DNA from 2 places in the Alteromonas sp. MmMcT2-2 genome. Region 2 is predicted to be linked to the other one. Evidence: riboswitches for the same ligand, from Rfam matches in the RefSeq annotation. Region 2 holds a riboswitch; the other holds the start of a gene.
The links. A riboswitch is a leader RNA that binds a small molecule or an ion and turns the genes downstream of it on or off. The one in region 2 is predicted to bind thiamine pyrophosphate.
Positions count from the first base shown of each region.

Region 1 (9,231 bases), on a different contig from region 2:
GATGGGGTCGGGCAACAAGTAGCGTTGGTCTGGATGAATTTCCAGCTTCACCCAAGGGCTACCTAATGCTTCGTATGCAAGTTCAGCGGCGAATATGGCTTCTTTTGCGCTCTTCGCTCCCGACGTATTCGGCAAAAGAGTAACGCCCAATGCTTTTAATGCTGAAAGCGTTTCATCTTGTGAGCTATGGCTGGCGACACGCTTCATTGCCAAGGTCACCATGCTGCTCTTGGCTGCCTGTACTGCGCTTTTCATGGTATCTGGGTTACTAAATTTGCCGGTGCCAGTTAACAGGCGGGAAGGGAAGGTGTGATTTGCGAGTGTTAGCATTTTAGCCTCCTGCCACTAGGGTAAATATATCCACGGAATCGTTGTTACTTAAATACGTCGTCGGCCATTCTTGCTTGCTGACAATAGCCGCGTTTTTGGCAATGGCAGTGCCTTCGTCTTTCAATTGTTTAAGGGCAATTAATTCACTAAGTGATATAGGAGAAATCACGCTCATTGGTTGATTGTTCACGTTAATGTTAATTTGGGTCATTGGCATACCTCACAAGAAGAAGAGGGGGGAAGCTTGAAACTTTGCAGCGTACCTTGGCCTGCATGGGCGTTTACGTAATGGCCCCATTTAATATCGGCATCGAAGCCTCTTGCCAGAAATAACAAGGCTTGGGTAGCTTGGTGGCACGCTGCCATGCCTACTACTGGGCCCAGTACGCCTTTGCTAACGCAATCCTCGCGTACGGCAACATTATTCACTAAACACTCGTAGCAACCGCAGGTGGCTGAGTTTTGAGGCAAGTTTAGCGCTTGCCAGGTAAGCCCACTGGCTGCGGCAATAAAAAGCGGAATAGAGGCGCGAAACGAGGCCAGGTTTATCTGTCTTCGTACCGTCACGTTGTCGGTACAATCCAGTACGCAGGTGGCTGATGCAATTAACGTTGGTAAGTTGTTACTATCAGCAAATAAGCTTTTAAACTGTATGTTTAAATGCGAGTTCACTTTACGCAGTTCATTGTAAAGCGACTTGGCTTTAAGCTCGCCCAGGTGCATTTCGTTGTAGCTTATCTGGCGCTGCAAATTACTAATGTCGACGGTGTCACCATCTATAAGTGTAATACTGCCCACGCCTGCGCCTGCTAAATAGCGGGCGGTTAAGCTGCCTAATCCACCTAAGCCAACGATAACAGCGTGAGCATTCGCCAAATTAAGCTGTCCGTCGTGATCAATGCAATCGAGTAAGAGTTGTCTGCTGTAGCGACGTATATCCTGATGCGCTAACTGCTGGCCCACTGAGTGACTAAGTGAATGAGTAGCTGAATGACTAAGCAAATCCAGCCTCCTGAACCAATGCTTGGTAGGCTTTCAGTGGGTGTGCTGCTTGAGTGATTGCACTTACCACAGCAATGCCGTTAACGCCGGTTTTAGCTACATCGCCTATGCGCGACAAGTTAATACCGCCAATAGCAACGGTGGGAATGCCATCGCAAAGCTGCACATATTTTTCTAATCGTGCTACACCTTGGGGCTTTGAAGGCATGTCTTTGGTATTGGTGGGGAAAATATGACCAAGGGCAATGTAAGACGGGTTTAAAGCGCGAACACGCTGAATTTCAGCGAAGCCGTGTGTTGATATTCCAAGCCGTAAACCCGCACTACGGATGGCGTTTAGGTCTGCGGTGTCGATGTCCTCTTGTCCCAAATGAACACCGTAAGCTCCGAGTTCTATGGCCAGCTCCCAATAGTCATTAATGAATAATTGGCAGTTGGTGTGTTTCACCAATTCTATTGCCTCTTTTATTTGCTGACGAATGTCTTCTTGGGAGCCTTGTTTAACCCGAAGCTGCATAATTTTTACGCCCGTTGGCCAGAGGCGGGCTATCCATTGCACACTATCCACTACAGGGTAGATGCCTAAATGAGTATGAGTAAGTGCAGGAAAGTGGGCTTCTTTACAAGACGAGGCTTCAAGAAGGGTATCCTCATCCCGTTTTTTTTCATTAGCAGTGGCGCCACGTTGGTGAAAGGTCACCAGCGGAAAGCTCTCTGGTTTTGCGGGAAAACCGTTGGTTCGTGCAAAGTAGGCGGTAAATTCGCTACTTATAGCATTTACGTTAGCCGCTGAGCATTGCTTCGGAAGTGTATGGCTACGAACTTCGCTGACGTAAGCATTAGCAAGCGTAAGTGCATCTTCAATGCAGTAGTCGTGCACAATGAATGCCGCTAATGCGCTGGCTAACATACAGCCTGTGCCGCGAAGGTTGCCGTTAGCGTATTTCGGCTGGCTAAAACGAAGAGTGTGAGAGGCACAAACAAAAATATCGCTCACGTTTTTTTGCCAGTGGGCGTGACCACCCTTAACGTAAACGCTCCTTGCGCCTTTACTCCTTAGCCGATTGATTGCAGTTAGCAAGCTCGCTTCATCAACAACTGGTAAATGAGTGAGCCACGCAAGCTCATCGATATTTGGCGTAACGATATCTACCGTATTCAACAGTTCGTCAACTACGCTTTCGCTTAACTCACTCAGCACCCCACCTGACGAGGTTGACAGTACAGGGTCCCATACAACGAAGGGGCGAGGGTTAGACGTTTTTTGAATACGTGCACACAACAACAGCGCTTGCTCATCATTAGCAATAGCGCCAATTTTAATAGCGCGTGGCGGGGTATCTTCAAACAGCACCTGCCACTGCTGATTTAATGCCGACGCGTACATGCTTTCCTTACTAAACATGATTGAGTTGGACTGCACGGTAAGCTGTGTAGTGAGCACACAGGCATGGATGTTCAGATCGGCCAATGTAATGGCGTCGCGGGTAACACCCGCACCACCGCTACAGTCAACGCCTCCCACACACCACACTACAGGAAGTGCAGTGGTGAGGTTGTTGGATGCAGGACTTATGGACGCTTTCGCCATCATGGTAGCTCTACCTTGCTATCTGCAGTGTGATAAAGCTCTGCGCCAGACTGATTGAATGCCTGGGCCATGTCTTTCATACCTTTTTCTTTCTCAAACTCTTGCTGCTCTGCTTGTTTAGCCACATCGCGCACTTCCTGAGAAATTTTCATGCTGCAAAATTTAGGGCCGCACATAGAGCAGAAATGCGCAACTTTGCCAGACGCCTGCGGCAAGGTTTCATCGTGATAAGCGCGCGCGGTATGCGGGTCGAGAGCTAAATTGAACTGGTCTTCCCACCTGAATTCAAAGCGTGCTTTCGACATGGCGTTGTCGCGAATTTGTGCACCTGGGTGTCCTTTTGCCAAGTCGGCAGCGTGGGCTGCAATTTTGTAGGTGATCAGCCCCTGTTTAACGTCTTCTTTGTTAGGTAGGCCCAAATGCTCTTTAGGTGTTACATAGCACAGCATTGCGCAGCCATACCAACCAATCATGGCGGCACCTATACCTGAAGTGAAGTGATCGTAGCCAGGAGCGATATCGGTGGTGAGGGGGCCAAGGGTATAAAACGGCGCTTCGTGGCAGTGCTTAAGCTGCTCTTCCATGTTCGCTTTAATCATATGCATTGGCACATGTCCCGGGCCCTCAATCATTACCTGAACATCGTACTCCCATGCAATTTTCGTCAGCTCACCAAGGGTACGTAATTCAGAGAACTGCGCGTCGTCGTTAGCGTCAGCTACGCTACCAGGGCGCAGGCCATCACCTAGCGACAGCGCCACATCGTACTTAGCGCAAATTTCGCAAATATCGTGAAAGTGCTCATACAGAAAGCTTTGCTGGTGATGGCTTAAGCACCACTTTGCCATTATCGAGCCGCCGCGCGATACAATGCCGGTTACCCGCTTTGCGGTAAGGTGTACGTACTCAAGCAGCACGCCAGCGTGAATGGTGAAGTAGTCTACGCCTTGTTCGGCTTGCTCAATTAGGGTGTCTTTAAACATCTCCCACGTTAAGTCTTCGGCTACACCGTTTACTTTTTCTAGCGCTTGATAGATGGGGACGGTGCCAAGAGGAACAGGACTGTTTCGCAGCAGCCACTCTCGTGTTTCGTGAATATTTCTGCCGGTAGATAAATCCATGATGGTATCGGCGCCCCAGCGCGTTGACCACACCAGCTTTTCTACCTCTTCTTCAATGGACGAGGTGACTGCTGAATTTCCAATGTTTGCGTTAATCTTTACTAGAAAGTTACGCCCTATAATCATTGGTTCCAACTCGGGGTGATTGATGTTGCATGGAATAATGGCGCGGCCTGCGGCCACTTCCTGGCGTACAAATTCAGGCGTGATGGTATCGGGTAAATTCGCACCAAAGTGTTCGCCTTTGTGCTGCTGCGTCAGTTCGGCATCTTTAATGGCTTGGCGACCCATATTCTCGCGAATGGCAATGTATTCCATTTCAGGGGTAATAATGCCCTGTCTTGCGTAGTGAAGCTGGGTAACATTTTTGCCTGCTTTTGCTTTTAGTGGTTTGCGGCTGCGAATAAAGCGGAAGTCTTCGGTAAATATGTCGTTTTCACGCTCTTTTGCAAAGCTTGACGAAACGCCCTCTAATTCAAAGGTATCGCTACGCTCTTCAATCCACGTTTGGCGAAGTGGGCTTAAACCTTTGTGTACATCTATGTTTTCTAGCGGGTCGCCATAAGGGCCAGAGGTGTCGTACACAGGAATGGGCGGGTTAGGCTCTAAAATAGGGTTGTCTTCGGTTCCACCCACTAAACTGTCGTGTTGGTGAATAAGGCGCATGGCCACACGAATATCGTCACGGCTGCCACACTCGTAGTGGCGTGTTGAATTTGGGTAAGCTTCGCCCGCAAGTTCATTAATGAATTGTTGTGCTTGTTGGCGCTGTTCGCGTCTGTTCGACATAGCATTTTACCTTTTAAGTTTAGGTTCTAAAAATGCTTGTCAGGAGTGAAGGAGAATACAAAGTGTAAGTGTTGAAGGGGATAACCCCGTTACTTTAGCGAGATTGTTGGTAAAGGTTTTGGTGATTACAGCCCTTTACTCCGTTGATGTTGACTTGGGGATAAACTTGAACAGTTTACCTTGAGTGACGAGCAGCACCGTCATGGGTGTGTCTGTATCATCAACAGCAAAACAACTTCGCTTCACAACGCTAAACCACGGTTTAACCTTGTGCACATTGTATTTTCTTGTTCCCTTCGCAGGTATTAGCCTGATCAGGTTCTACGGATCCCACTTTCGCGGTCTCAGCTTACTGGGTTAACAGTGAAGCACTCCGACAAGTTGTTTAAGTCAATTCGGGTTGTGGTTGAAACAACCCGAATTGAGAATTCCTTTTTACTATATCTTCAATTTTACGGGTAATACAAGTACTACCAGAAAGCTAAATGAATATTCATCTAGCTGGCTAGCTGCTGACCTTCCTTGTAAAGCTGAAGCGCAGTGGCTGTGTCGTGCTTGCGTTCGCTAATTGCAGACAGCAGCAATAAGTCTTCTTTGCGCGACTTCATTTTGGTGGCTTTAAGCAGGGCTTTTTCCGCCAACACATCATCGCCTGAGTTAAATGCAACTTGACCTAGCGTGGAGTATAGCGACACGTTTTCTTCGTCTTGCTTTATCCAGCTTTCAAGCAGTCGTAGTGATGGCGATGCATCAGGAATATTAAGCTGCGTGAACAGCGGAAACAGGGCGCTATTCGGGCCACGTTTTTGCCATTCAACTAGCAAATTCTGTGCGTCGGCATGCATACCTTGGTCAAGTAACTGTTGAATGTAGGCCGCGCGGTAAGCATCGTCGTGACGAAGCTTACGAGGTAGGGTTTCCCAATACGATTTAAGCTCGACAGCACCTTGTTTGCTGGCAATTTCGGCAAACTTACCTTTGGCGATGCGCTGGCTCCACGCAGTGTAGTCTGCTTTGGGCAATACTTTACGCCAGCCTGACAAATTCTCTTGAAGTACTTGCCATTTACCTAGCTTGGCAAGAATTTGCGCTTTTAACTGCACAACCTGCTTGTTCTCGCGCTCTTGCTCGTCAAGTTCGTTAAGTTTCTCTAGTGCCGCATCGTATTTTTCTTCAGCCATATCAATACGCGCGTGCATGACCGTTGCGGCTACTTTCGCTTTTGGAAAGTCAGTTGCCTGAACGAGGAAATAACGGGCTTTGGCTAAATCGTTATTGGCAAAAGCAATTTGCGCTGACGCCAAATAGTTAACGCCTTCGAAATCGCCGTTGGTGGTTTTGCTTAGCGCCTTTTGAGCCGTATCAAAATCACCTGCAGCCATTGCGTGTAAGCCGTCGTAGAACGCACGCTTACGTTTGCGCTCACCTAAGGTGCCGAACCATTTATGTGAACCTGTGATCAGGCTTAACGCCCACAATACCAGTCGGGATAGTACGTACCAGGCAATGACGGCACCAATCACTAAAATACAAAAGCTAATCACCGTCATTTCAACAGCGGTGTTACCCAGTGATATGAGTACGTAGCCCTTATCGCCTAACAACATCGGGCCAACAATGAGTGCAACAACAAATGCGGCTAATACCGCAAGGGCAATAGCTAACCATTTCATAGTGCACTTGCTCCTTGTCCGAACACTTGCTTAACGCGGCTATCCAGTAGACGCTCTAGTGGTTTTTGTGACGCTAGCTCTGTAGGTATTGGGCGCGATACGTCGGTAGCAATGAGGTTTTGTAGTGCATCTACAAAACCCGATACCTGGCTTTTCTCTGTGTCGAACTTTTCAATAATTAACGTTTGAGCGTATTGAAGCGACTGGCTATAAAGCCCTGCATCGCCCTGAAGCGCGGCGGTTTGCGCGTGCATAAGCTGCAGACGAAGCTGCTCTTTTGCTAGGAACTGGGCTTCTAGTGAAAGCACTGGTTCAACCGGGCCTTCAATGGTTTTTATGGTAAGAAAATCGTTCACCAGTGAACGCCACACCTTTGCAAGGTTCTCCTGCCAGTCGTCAGCTGACTCCGATAAGGTCGTGTCGTCTGCATTGGCGTCTTCTGGTTTTTCGAAGGTATCAAGTGGCAGTTTATCAATTTGAGCAATCATACCCGTAAGCGCGAGGGCGACGGAACTTTGTGATACAGGGTTAAGCTGTTGTAAGGTTTGAATATCTTCAGCAAGATTTGCGCGAACCGGAAGTACCGATGGGTCGGCCAACGACTTTAAGCGTTTATCTGCGTTAACTAGCAGCAAAATTGCTGTGCGTACGTCGTTTTCTAACCAAAGCTTTCTGCCTGCCATGCGAACTAAGTAATCAGCTTCAGCAATAAGCCAGTCTGCCGGGCGGCGACCTTCCATATTATTTAGTTGTTCAAGAGTCGACTCAGCTTGCAGCGTCAGCTTTTCGTTTTGCGCTTTTAATTCGGCTACCGTGCTTTCTAACGTCTGGTTGGTACGAGCTACTTTGTCGATAGAGGCAACAAGACCAGCGCGCTCACGCTCAATAGTGTTTAGCTGAGAGGTCGTCGTTTGAAGTGCAGATTCAGAGTCCTTGCTTGCCGACTGTTGCTGCATGTAATACCAGTAACCTGCGCCAGCCATACCAAGCACAATAAGGAAAAGTATGATTACAACAAACCACAGTAGACCATTTCCCGACGATTTCTTTTTAGCAGCACCAGACGGTGTTGATTCACTGTGCGTGGCAGAAGATTCGATAACGTCTTTTTCAGCTTCCACTTTCACGAGTTCCTCTTTTTGTGGGCTACTTTCATTGTTGTTGGCCATTCAATACTCCCAGTTATCCTTTACCCAGGCGATGAGTGCCTGATCGGTGGCTCGCTGACAAACCGCTACCTCTTCAATGCCTTGGCTAGTGAGGGTTTTGGCAATTCGGTCGCTCACTGTTAACCATTTAATAGATCTAAGTGCTTGGCCAAATTGCGCAATTAGTTGCAGTGCCATTGCTTCGCTTGTAGCGATAATGCCGCTAACTTCGCCCATTTTCCACCGCTTTGTGTAAATTGGGCTTGTAAGTTGCTCTCTTTTATAAACGCAAAAGCTATTCACTAAAATACCTTTTTCGTCTAATCCAGTGGCTATGGCGTCGCGCCCACCTTCACCCTTAATGATAACGACATGCTGACAGTTTGCCTCATTAAGTTGGTGCATTGCCAGTATACCTTCGGATGTATGGGCTTCGGGAATAGCAACCTGCGCCGATGAAAACGCCTGAAGTCCCGCTTGTAATTTTCGTGCAGTGGCATCGCCCACAGCTATGATCAATGGTAATTCGTTAGCCGTTTCGCGTAAGCCTTCAATAACGGTGTCTACAGCATATACGCTGGTAACAACAATTGCGTTTACTGCATTTGACGCTAAAAATTCTGCAGCAGCTTTTCTTTCAGACGAAATATCAATGATGTTAGACGTGGCAATACCTACCGCGTCAATTCCGGCTTTTTCAAAGGCAGAAGCGCTTGCTTTTAACTTCGGCAGTGGGCGTGTAAACAGCAACATACTATCGAATTTTCATCCTTTTATTTTACTGCGTAAACCTGCACGCATTCGACAAACTATAACTTAGTTATAAAGCGCCTTTAAGATTTCACCGGCACCTTGCTCAAGAAGGGATTCCGCTACTTCAACACCAATATCTGCGGCTTTTTCTCGCGACGCTGTAGCAGAAGCAAAGAGCAGTTCTGAACCATCTGGCTTACCAACCATACCGGTTAGTGTCAGCACATCGCCATCAAGCGTGGCAAAGCTACCAATAGGTACTTGGCAGCCGCCTTCCAATCTCTCGTTCATGGCGCGTTCTGCGGTAACACGTGTATTAGTGTCTGTATGGTTCAACGCCTGTAGCAGCTTAATTAGCTCTTCATCGTTGTTACGGCACTCAATGCCTACGGCACCCTGCCCAACGGCGGGTAGTGAAATATCAGCAGGTAACGGCATGCGAATACGAGATTCCATTTCAAGGCGAATAAGGCCAGCAGAAGCTAAGATAATAGCGTCGTACTCACCTGCGTCTAGCTTGGCTAGGCGAGTATTCACGTTTCCGCGCAGGTCCTTAATGATAAGGTCAGGGCGATACTTGCGAATTTGGCACTGTCTGCGAAGGCTAGACGTACCTACTACTGCGCCCTGGGGCAGGGCATCTAAACTGTCGTGATTATTTGAGACAAAAGCGTCAAACGGGTTTTCTCGCTCACAAATAGCGTGAAGGCCAAAACCTTCAGGAAATTCAACCGGTACATCTTTCATAGAGTGCACGGCAATATCGGCACGGCCTTCAAGCATGGCAATTTCAAGCTCTTTTATGAAAAGCCCTTTACCACCTA
Region 1 covers NZ_JAKRFA010000009.1:19,242-28,472, forward strand. Annotated here, with positions in the region: gene MHM99_RS07610 (thiazole synthase) at 1-330, opposite strand, end outside; gene thiS (sulfur carrier protein ThiS) at 332-541, opposite strand; gene MHM99_RS07620 (HesA/MoeB/ThiF family protein) at 538-1,332, opposite strand; gene thiE (thiamine phosphate synthase) at 1,325-2,926, opposite strand; gene thiC (phosphomethylpyrimidine synthase ThiC) at 2,923-4,833, opposite strand; TPP riboswitch at 5,108-5,219, opposite strand; gene MHM99_RS07635 (heme biosynthesis HemY N-terminal domain-containing protein) at 5,331-6,506, opposite strand; gene MHM99_RS07640 (uroporphyrinogen-III C-methyltransferase) at 6,503-7,675, opposite strand; gene MHM99_RS07645 (uroporphyrinogen-III synthase) at 7,676-8,407, opposite strand; gene hemC (hydroxymethylbilane synthase) at 8,471-9,231, opposite strand, start outside.
Region 1: it holds a riboswitch for thiamine pyrophosphate, as region 2 does, so the genes downstream of both, thiC (phosphomethylpyrimidine synthase ThiC) here and MHM99_RS06095 (TonB-dependent receptor) in region 2, are expected to answer to the same signal.

Region 2 (9,231 bases):
TCTTCACAGCAAGAAGTTGTTCGTGTTGGTACTTTCAACCTTATTGGTGAAGCTGGTTACCTAGCGTATGACGCTGAAGCTGAAGTTGTTCAGCCTCTTGGTCGTCAACCAGATGGTCACTTTGTAGCTTCTGCTGACGAACTAATCGGCGCTAGTTCTGGTTTTGTTCCTTTCTTTGCTGACCCTTCTCAAGGTGCAATCCTTGGTCTATTGAAGCAAAAAGCGACAATGTCTGAGCGTTATCATGCTGGTGGTCCAGTTGGTTACACAATCACAATTATGCTTGCGATTGGCCTACTAATTGGTATCTACAAAATGATCACACTAACGATCACTGGTGGAAAAATGCGTTCACAGCTTAAGAACGTAAACAATCCTTCAGAAGGTAACCCACTAGGTCGTATCCTTAAAGTTTACCAAGAGAACAAGACTGCTGATGCAGAAAATCTTGAGCTTAAACTTGATGAAGCGATTCTTCGCGAGCTTCCAAAAATTGAAAGCGGCATCAACGTTATCAAGATCTTCGCAGCGATTGCTCCTCTACTAGGTCTACTAGGTACAGTACTAGGTATGATCGAGACATTCCAAACCATCACACTATTCGGTACAGGTGACCCACGTATGATGGCAGGAAGTATCTCTATGGCTCTTGTAACTACTGCTCAAGGTATTATCGCGGCTCTGCCTCTAATCCTTACTCACAGCATCGTAGCTTCTCGTAGCAAGTCAATCATCCACATTCTTGATGAGCAAACTGCGGGTATCGTAGCTGCTCACTCAGAGTCGGAGAAAGCGTAATATGAATTACCTGATTGGATTATTCGAATCGGTCAGGGACTTTATCGCTACCGGCGGTGACGTACTATACTTCGTTGCTGCCGCGCTCTTTCTCATGTGGGTTTTAATGATTGAGCGTTACTGGTATTTAACCTCGGTCTTCCCAAAGGTGAAGAAAAACATCATCGCGAATTGGGATGCCCGAGCAGATACCACATCATGGTATGCGCATAGAATCCGTGACGCGTGGATTTCTCAAGCGTCAGACGACCTTAACGCTAGAATGCTGATTATCAGAACCATTATTGCAATGTGTCCACTAATCGGTCTACTTGGAACAGTAACCGGTATGATCAGTGTTTTCGAGACAATGGCAACACAGGGCACCAGCAACGCTCGTCTAATGGCAGCTGGTATCTCTATGGCAACGATCCCGACAATGGCGGGAATGGTAGCCGCGCTATCTGGACTGTTCATCAGTTCACGTCTTGAAGCGAAAGTGAAGCTGGCAAGAGAAGGGCTAGTTGATAGCCTGCCACATCATTAGAGAGAGAGATTATGGCTCGAAAAGTCAGAACCGAGGAAGAAGATGCACAGATCGACATGACGCCCATGTTGGATATCGTGTTTATCATGCTGATCTTCTTTATCGTTACCACTGTTTTCGTTAAAGAAGCAGGGATCGAAGTCAACAAGCCAGATGCGAGCCAGGCGATTCTTCACAAAAATGCAAACATTTTCATCGCCGTAACTGAAGACGGAAATGTATGGCTAGATAAGCGTGAAGTTGCGCCGGACAGCGTAAGAGCGAATATTGAAAGACTGCTTACCGAGCAGCCTACTGACTACGTAATCATTCAAGCTGACGTAAAAGCGAAGCATGGTTTAGTAGTTGAGATTATGGATCAGGTTAAAGCCGCTGGCGTTAACCGAGTCTCGGTAGCGGCAAGGGGATAAGATGTTACGTATAATTGTATCTATACTTTTAGGTGCTGGTGTTGCATTTGCCCTTTTCGTTCTAATGGCCAAGTTGATTGAAAATTCATCTAGACCAGCAGACGAAGTACCGCCTGCACCGGTTATCGATATTGTAATGCAGGAACCAGACGACCAAACGCAAACGCGTACTCGTGTTCCACCACCACCGCCACCTCCGCCTCCACAGCCTCCTAAAATGGAGCAAGTAGAGCCGGAAACAGCGGAACCTGATGCAGATGGCTTTAGCTTAGCTATTCCAGCTATCGACACAGGTGGTGTTGGTGTAAACATCGGTGGTGTTGGTGCAATGCAGCGTGATGGTGAAGCAACACCTATCGTTCGTATCGACCCGAAATATCCACCTGATGCAGCCCGTGACGGCCGTGAAGGTTGGGTAAGACTGTCTTTCACTATCAACGAAGTTGGTGGTGTTGAAGATATCGAAGTTATCGAAGCTGAACCTAAGCGCGTATTCGACCGTGAAGCACGTCGTGCTCTACGTAAGTGGAAATACAAGCCTAAGATCGTTGATGGCAAGCCAGTTAAACAACCTGGCATGTTCGTACAGCTAGACTTTAAACTGGAGCAATGATCATGATGAAACGTACATTCAAAATGTCAGCCGTTGCTTTAGTGCTAGGCGCAGGTGCGGTGCTTTCAGCACCCGCTGCCCTAGCGCAGTCAGCACCTGTTGTTTGTCCTGGATATGAGAAAGGAAAAACAACGCTTGTAGGTGAGCGTACCGGTAAAAAAGTTCAAAAAGCTTTTGAGTTTTATAATGAAGACCAGCTCACAGAAGCGTTAAATGTACTTTATGAAATCGATCCTTCAGACGATTTTGATAAAGCATATGTTAAGCGTTTTATCGGTAACTTATTAGCTTCACAAGAAGGTGAGGGCGGTAAGGCGTTAAACTACTTGGTTGACTCTGTTGAACCAAAAGTACTTAACGACACTGAGCACTCTCAAACACTTAAATTGATAGGTGATTTGAGCATGCAGGAAGAGAAGTACACTGATGCCATCAAATGGTATAACAAGTGGATGGAATTTACCTGTAAAGAAGATGCTGATGTGTACACTCGCTTGGCACAGGCGTACTTTGAGTCTAAGCAGTTAGCTAAAATGGTTGAGCCAGCAGACAAGGCAATTGCTTTGTATGAAGAGCCAAACAAGAACCCTTATGTTCTTAAGTTAACTTCTTACTACGAGCGTAAGATGTACCCTGAGACGGTTTCTGTCGCGGAAGAGTTAGTTAAAACTTTTCCTGAAGAGAAGACTTGGTGGTCGCGTCTGGGCTTTTTCTATATCTTAGTTGAAGACTACAAGAAAGGTCTTTCAACGCTAGAACTTGCTTATATGCAGGGTTATCTAGAAAAAGATTCAGAAATCAAAACGCTTGCTCAGCTTTATCAAAGTAACGGGATGCCTTACAAGGCTGCGAAGTTACTTGAAAAGCACATGAAAGAAGGCTTGTTGAAGAACGATGCCGATATGCTTGCTAATATTGCTAACGCATATCACCAGGCTAAGAACTTTAAAACTGCAGCTAATCTGTACGCACAGGCGGCCGCAAAGAGTTCTGATCCTGAGCATTATCGTAAGCAAGGTACACTTCTACTTGTAGCTGAAGACTACAAAGGCGCTATCAAAGCACTAGAGAACGCTCTAGAGCGTGGTGCTGAAGACCCTGAGAAGATTCACTTCACGTTAATGGAAGCGAACTTCTACGCAGGTAACTTTAAGTCTGCTTACAAACATGTACTAGAAGCTAAGAAAGATCGCTCACTACGCCGCAACGCTGCAGCGTGGGAACCTTATATCAAGGAAAAAGCGAAAAACCGTGGTATTAGTATTTAATATGCGGTTCTAGCTACAAAGCCTCCTTCGGGAGGCTTTTTTTTGCCTGCATATCTGCAAAAGTTAATCTTAATGGGGCCAAGGCGTAGCAAATTAAAAAGCAACATTGCTAAGTACTTCGTATAGAGCTGAGACTTAATGACTTTTAAGCAATTCTATTCGCTGTATTCCCTGTATACATATCAGTGTTAGTCAAAAGCTGGTCGTAGGGCGTTTCTAATCCACATAGTCGCTTCTTTCAGGCCGCTTACTTTGTGACCTTCATTTGTCAGCGTATTGCAGATGAATTTGACATCCATATCAGCATGACTTAATACCTCTTTTAAAAAGTACTGCGCATTAATAATTTCAACCATAGTTTTTAAAGTTGATAGTGGTGTACAGCTCTGTTTATCTATTTGGCTGTTATCGCATCTCGGCTGGTTAGTTATTTCGTGGCCCGCTATTTTTCTCAGTATTGGCCACACATCCTCTAAGGTTCGTGTTCCTTGTGTAAAGTGCAATAGCTTGATTTCGTAGGTAGTGAGAACGCTGTCAGGATACGTCTCAAGAGAAGTCTTGAGCTTGAAGCTGTTGTTCAGCGCTACTAACTCAGACTCTAATTGTTTTGCTTTTTTGGTGTGCGGTAGTACTGCCAAAGCGCTGGTTTCACCACTGGCTTTATTCGGCTTACGCCCATAATCAACAATTTCAAAACCATTTCGTGTCCAAAAGTTGTCTAGCCTTTGTGTGGTTCCATAGGAAGTACAGATTGCATCAACACTTAGCTTTTGGGCTTCCTTGTTTACTTTTTTCAGTAAAAGACTACCAATGCCTTTGTCTTGTATCTTGGTATTCACAGCAATTCGGTTAATTCTCCAGTATTTGAAGGTAGCGACTTTCGCTTCAGCAGATAGCAGAGTGAGTCGTTGTGCCCCCAGATGTCCTTTAGGACGGCGCTTTCCTGAGGCGATCCCAAATGCCGTATCCCGCAGATATTCACCGCCTTCTATATTTATAATGGCTGCTGCAATAACATAGCCACTCAGTTTTAGTATTGCGACAAGCACATCCGGGCTGTCCATTAATCGCATGAAATCATCTGGAGTGGTTTGATAATGTGCAAGTGCAAGTAGTGACATTATCTGCTGAAGTTCGAGTTCTTCGAGACTTGCAAACGTGCTGATGAAAAAATCGTATTTCTCTGTCGTTTTATCGTTACTTATCGCTTCGATTTGTCCTTGTGTAAGACACGATTTATCATCTTCAAATAAGCACACGTTATTAAAAAAAGCTTCAACGGGATCATGTTCGAACCATCGTAACGGCGTTGATAGTCTTAAATGGATAGCTGATGGCGGTAAACTAGGGATGAGTTTGTGAATAAAACCACTGCCTGAACCTTCATAACCCAAAAGCGTAGTACTAAGCACCCACTGCTTGTGGTTGGCTATGATCCGGTATACATCCGGGAGGGGGATTGAAGCCGCTTCATCAACAATTACAACGTCGTACTTTTCATCTTCTGTGGTATATAACAAGGCACTGTCAGGGGGCACCCATTTTACACTGCCAAACGTCGCTGCCTCATTCTTATCACCAAGGATTAGTTGGGTTTGAATGTTAGCGGTGGATGGTTGTTGTGTTCTGACACCTGCTATTTCGTACTGGTGAATACGTGAAAGCACGTTCTTCACATTATCAAAGCGTTCACTGGTTAATAGTACATTTTTACCCTGTCTGATTAGGCTTTCAATGAATATACCTAATAATGATGACTTGCCTCTGCCTCTTGGGGCGGTAATCAGCGCGTTTAGTTTATTAAGTGAGTGTGCTTGATATAAACGACTGTATGCCTGCTCTTGCTCTTCTGATTTAAATAGTGAGCCTCTATAGACGTTTGACGTTACGCCTTGGCTAATGCGGTACATAGCCGTATCTGGAAGTGTGGTTTTTTCTTCAGTGTGAAATGCCACGTAGTCGTTGTTGCGCAGGTGCTTTATAAAACGTTCGAGGTATCGACTCTGTGTAAGCGTAAACCCCTCCGACAGGAACGAGACCGAAATATTGTTAACCCATTCACTCAATGCAGGGCAAATAAGTATTAAACAACCACTGCGTTTAACGATACCCGCCACTGCCATCACGTCGCCAGGTTTGAACGAATCGCGACAGTCCAATGTGGCAATGTCACATTCGCTCCCCAGTACTTGTTTACGGTTCTTTCCCTTGAGTGTATCGCCTGTGAAATTCGCAACGCTTATAGATGAAACTTCATCTACAAAGGCTTGAACGTTACGTATGGCAGCTTCACAAAAATCGTCATTGCCAGATACAACAAGCATTCTCCGGTGAAGTGGGTAAGTCACGTTTGATAGGTGTGAAGCGTGAGAGCTTTTTTTGCAGCCATTTTCGCCGCTATTTTCAAAGTAGGGGGCTAAAAGCCATTCGCGTAATTGAGTTAGCGCCATGAATCAGTTTTTTCGGTATAATCTAACGCTATAGTAGCGATTTATTATGAGGAATTCGAATGCGCTTTCTTTCTCGGCGTCTAGTTATGCCAAACGACCTTAATTACGCCAATTCTTTGTTCGGTGGCCGCGCGTTAGAATGGATAGACGAAGAAGCTGCAATTTGGGCTATTTGTCAGTTAGAAACTAATTGCTTGGTAACTAAGCATATTGGTGAAATTAGTTTTGAATCACCGGCTATGCAGGGTGATATCGTAGAGTTTGGTCTAGAAACTAAAGCTGTGGGCCGCACATCTATTACCGTAAGCTGCTTGGTACGCAACAAAGCAACCAAGAAAACCATCTGTTTTGCAGACGATATCGTTTTTGTAAAAGTCGACCCTGATACGCGTCAACCGACGGCACACGGCAAAACCTTGGAAGTTTTAAAAGCACAAACTGACGATGAAGTACGTCGCCTAAATATCAATATTGACGCTGAATAGCCGCAAGCTTTCAACGCCTTATATCATATATAAAAACCTTACGTGAGCTTAACGTCTTATCTGCTTGACGGCGTGTATCGAACTGGTAGACTCCGTCGCAGATGTTGAGTTTGCTAGTTTAAGCAGCGTAACACTATACCAAGGGGTGTCCGTTTTCGGTCTGAGATCCACATTCGTGGGAACCCTTAAACCTGATCCGGATAATACCGGCGTAGGGATGGTTCACAATATAGCCTTATCACCTGCCGTTAGACCCGGATCTTTTTTCTTAAATAAGAATAAGAGATCCCATGTATAAAACACTTTTCACACTTTCACTGCTTGCTAGTTCCGTTGCGGCCTATGCGCAACAAGCCAATGTAAGTAACACTTCAGATAGCACGCCATCAGATATTGAGCGAGTCGTCGTATCTGGTGATTTTCGTCAAACTACACTCGACCAGTTAAGTGCTAGCGCGACCATTTTAGATCAAGAGCGTCTTCGCAGTAGACAGCCGAGCCATATCGACAGTGTGCTAAACAGTATTCCAAACGTAAACTTTGCAGCTGGTGCGTCTCGCGGCCGCTTCGTGCAAATTCGCGGTATCGGAGAGCGCAGTCAGTTCGCCGAGCCTATCAATCCTTCGGTAAGCTTTATCGTCGATGAATTTGATTTTTCAGGCCTTGCTGCGGCAGGTCTTATTTTTGATACTAAACAACTAGAGGTATATCGCGGACCTCAGGCTACCTTATACGGCACAGGTGCATTGGCCGGTGCGGTTAAACTTTCCAGTAATGACGTGGGTAGCGACGCCCCAGACTACGTTGAAGCCCGCATTGGGAACAAAGAGAGTTACCGTATTGAAGGCGCCACTGGTGATGATATCAACACGGATTGGGGCTATCGTGTTGCGCTGGTTCATAATCGCAGTGATGGCTTTGTAGAGAATACGTTCTTAAATAGAAGCGATACCGCGAAGATCGATGAAACCGCACTGCGCTTTGCCCTTGAAGGCAGCGTAGATGAGCGAACCACACTTGCACTTACTTATCGCTGGTACGATATCGATAACGGTTACGATGTATTCTCGCTAGACAATGACAACAAAACGCTGTCTGATGAACCAGGATTTGACGAACACCAAACCCACGCTGTTAGCGCGCGCTCTACAACCAATACAGCAGCGGGCGACCTTATTCTAATTGCTACTCATGCTTCTCACAATATTGCTTATGGCTATGATGAAGACTGGACATTTACAGGGTTTCACCCGTGGGGTTATACGTCTTTTGACGCCTATTATCGCGATGTAGAAACACAGACCGGAGAGATGCGTTTCGTGTCGTCTGACAGTGCCGCACTTTTTGATGGTATGACTGACTGGACAATAGGCGTATTTTATAAAAGCACGGAAGAAAAGCTGCTGCGTCAGTACACTTATTTGGATAGTGACTTTGCCAGTGAATACACGCCTACGACGACTGCTATCTATGCTCAGACTGAAAGTCGTTTGAAAGAAAATTTAGTACTTTTAGCAGGGTTAAGAGTCGAAAACTACGATTTTGATTACGCTGATAACAACCAGCTTACTCGCGCGTTTGACACCACCATGGTCGGCGGGAAAGTCGCGCTTCAGTATACACAAGGCGATCACTTCTATTACGGCAGTATTTCACGCGGATATAAAGGGGCAGGCTTTAACCCCGACAGCCGCGTGAATGACAATCAGCGATTCTTCGACGAAGAGTATAACTGGAACTACGAAGTAGGCGTTAAGGGCCCATTACTTACGCCTGACCTAATTGCTCGTGCTGCAATTTTCTATATGGATAGAAAAGATACTCAGGTGAGTGATTTTGACGTTATCACTCGTGATGACGGTACGGCAGGGTTCGTAGATATTATTGATAATGCTGATTTAGGAACAAACAAAGGAGCCGAGCTGGAGCTTAGCTGGATTGCTAGTGATGCATGGCAGCTTGATGCAAGTGTTGGTTACCTAAGCGCTACCTTTGAAGGGTATACGCTTGCAGACGGTACTGAAGTGTCTGAGCAAAGACAGGCTCAATCACCTAAGTGGACCGCAAACCTGTATAGTGAGTACGCACTTACAGATAACATGCTTTGGCGTGTAGATGTAGATTACAAAAGCGAATACCGTTTTTCTGACGGCCATGATGTAACCTCGCCAAGTACTACGCTGGTTAATTCGGAGATTGTGGTGTTGCACGGTGATTGGCAGACATCACTGTGGGTACAAAATGCGCTTGATCGTGAGTACTACACCCGTGGATTCGGTGGTTTCAGCAACGACCCTCGCGATGAGTATGCCTTCGATGAGCCATATTACCAAATAGGTAACGGTCGTCAGTTTGGCGTTACTGTTAAGTACGCGTTTTAAAATAAAAGGAAACAGACATGCAAGTTATGGTTGAACTGTCGTTGTACCCATTGGTTAACGAATACATTCCACCTATTCAAGATTTCATTGATAGGTTAAATAGTTATAGTGATATTACAGTTTCAACAAGCTCAACCAGCACGCAGGTTACAGGTGACTATGGTGTGGTTATGAAAGTACTTGGCGAAGAAATGCAAAGGACCCATGAAGAAGTGGGGCAGGCTATTTTCGTGGCCAAGTTCTTAAACTTCGATGCCATGCAATCTAGAAAACCATCTTAATGGCTAGCTTTTTTTCTGA
Region 2 covers NZ_JAKRFA010000007.1:26,282-35,512, reverse strand. Annotated here, with positions in the region: gene MHM99_RS06130 (MotA/TolQ/ExbB proton channel family protein) at 1-798, shown strand, start outside; gene MHM99_RS06125 (MotA/TolQ/ExbB proton channel family protein) at 800-1,324, shown strand; gene MHM99_RS06120 (biopolymer transporter ExbD) at 1,336-1,734, shown strand; gene MHM99_RS06115 (energy transducer TonB) at 1,736-2,347, shown strand; gene MHM99_RS06110 (tetratricopeptide repeat protein) at 2,350-3,615, shown strand; gene MHM99_RS06105 (GNAT family N-acetyltransferase) at 3,804-6,065, opposite strand; gene MHM99_RS06100 (hotdog domain-containing protein) at 6,125-6,550, shown strand; TPP riboswitch at 6,682-6,785, shown strand; gene MHM99_RS06095 (TonB-dependent receptor) at 6,841-8,931, shown strand; gene MHM99_RS06090 (hypothetical protein) at 8,949-9,212, shown strand; gene pnuC (nicotinamide riboside transporter PnuC) at 9,212-9,231, shown strand, end outside.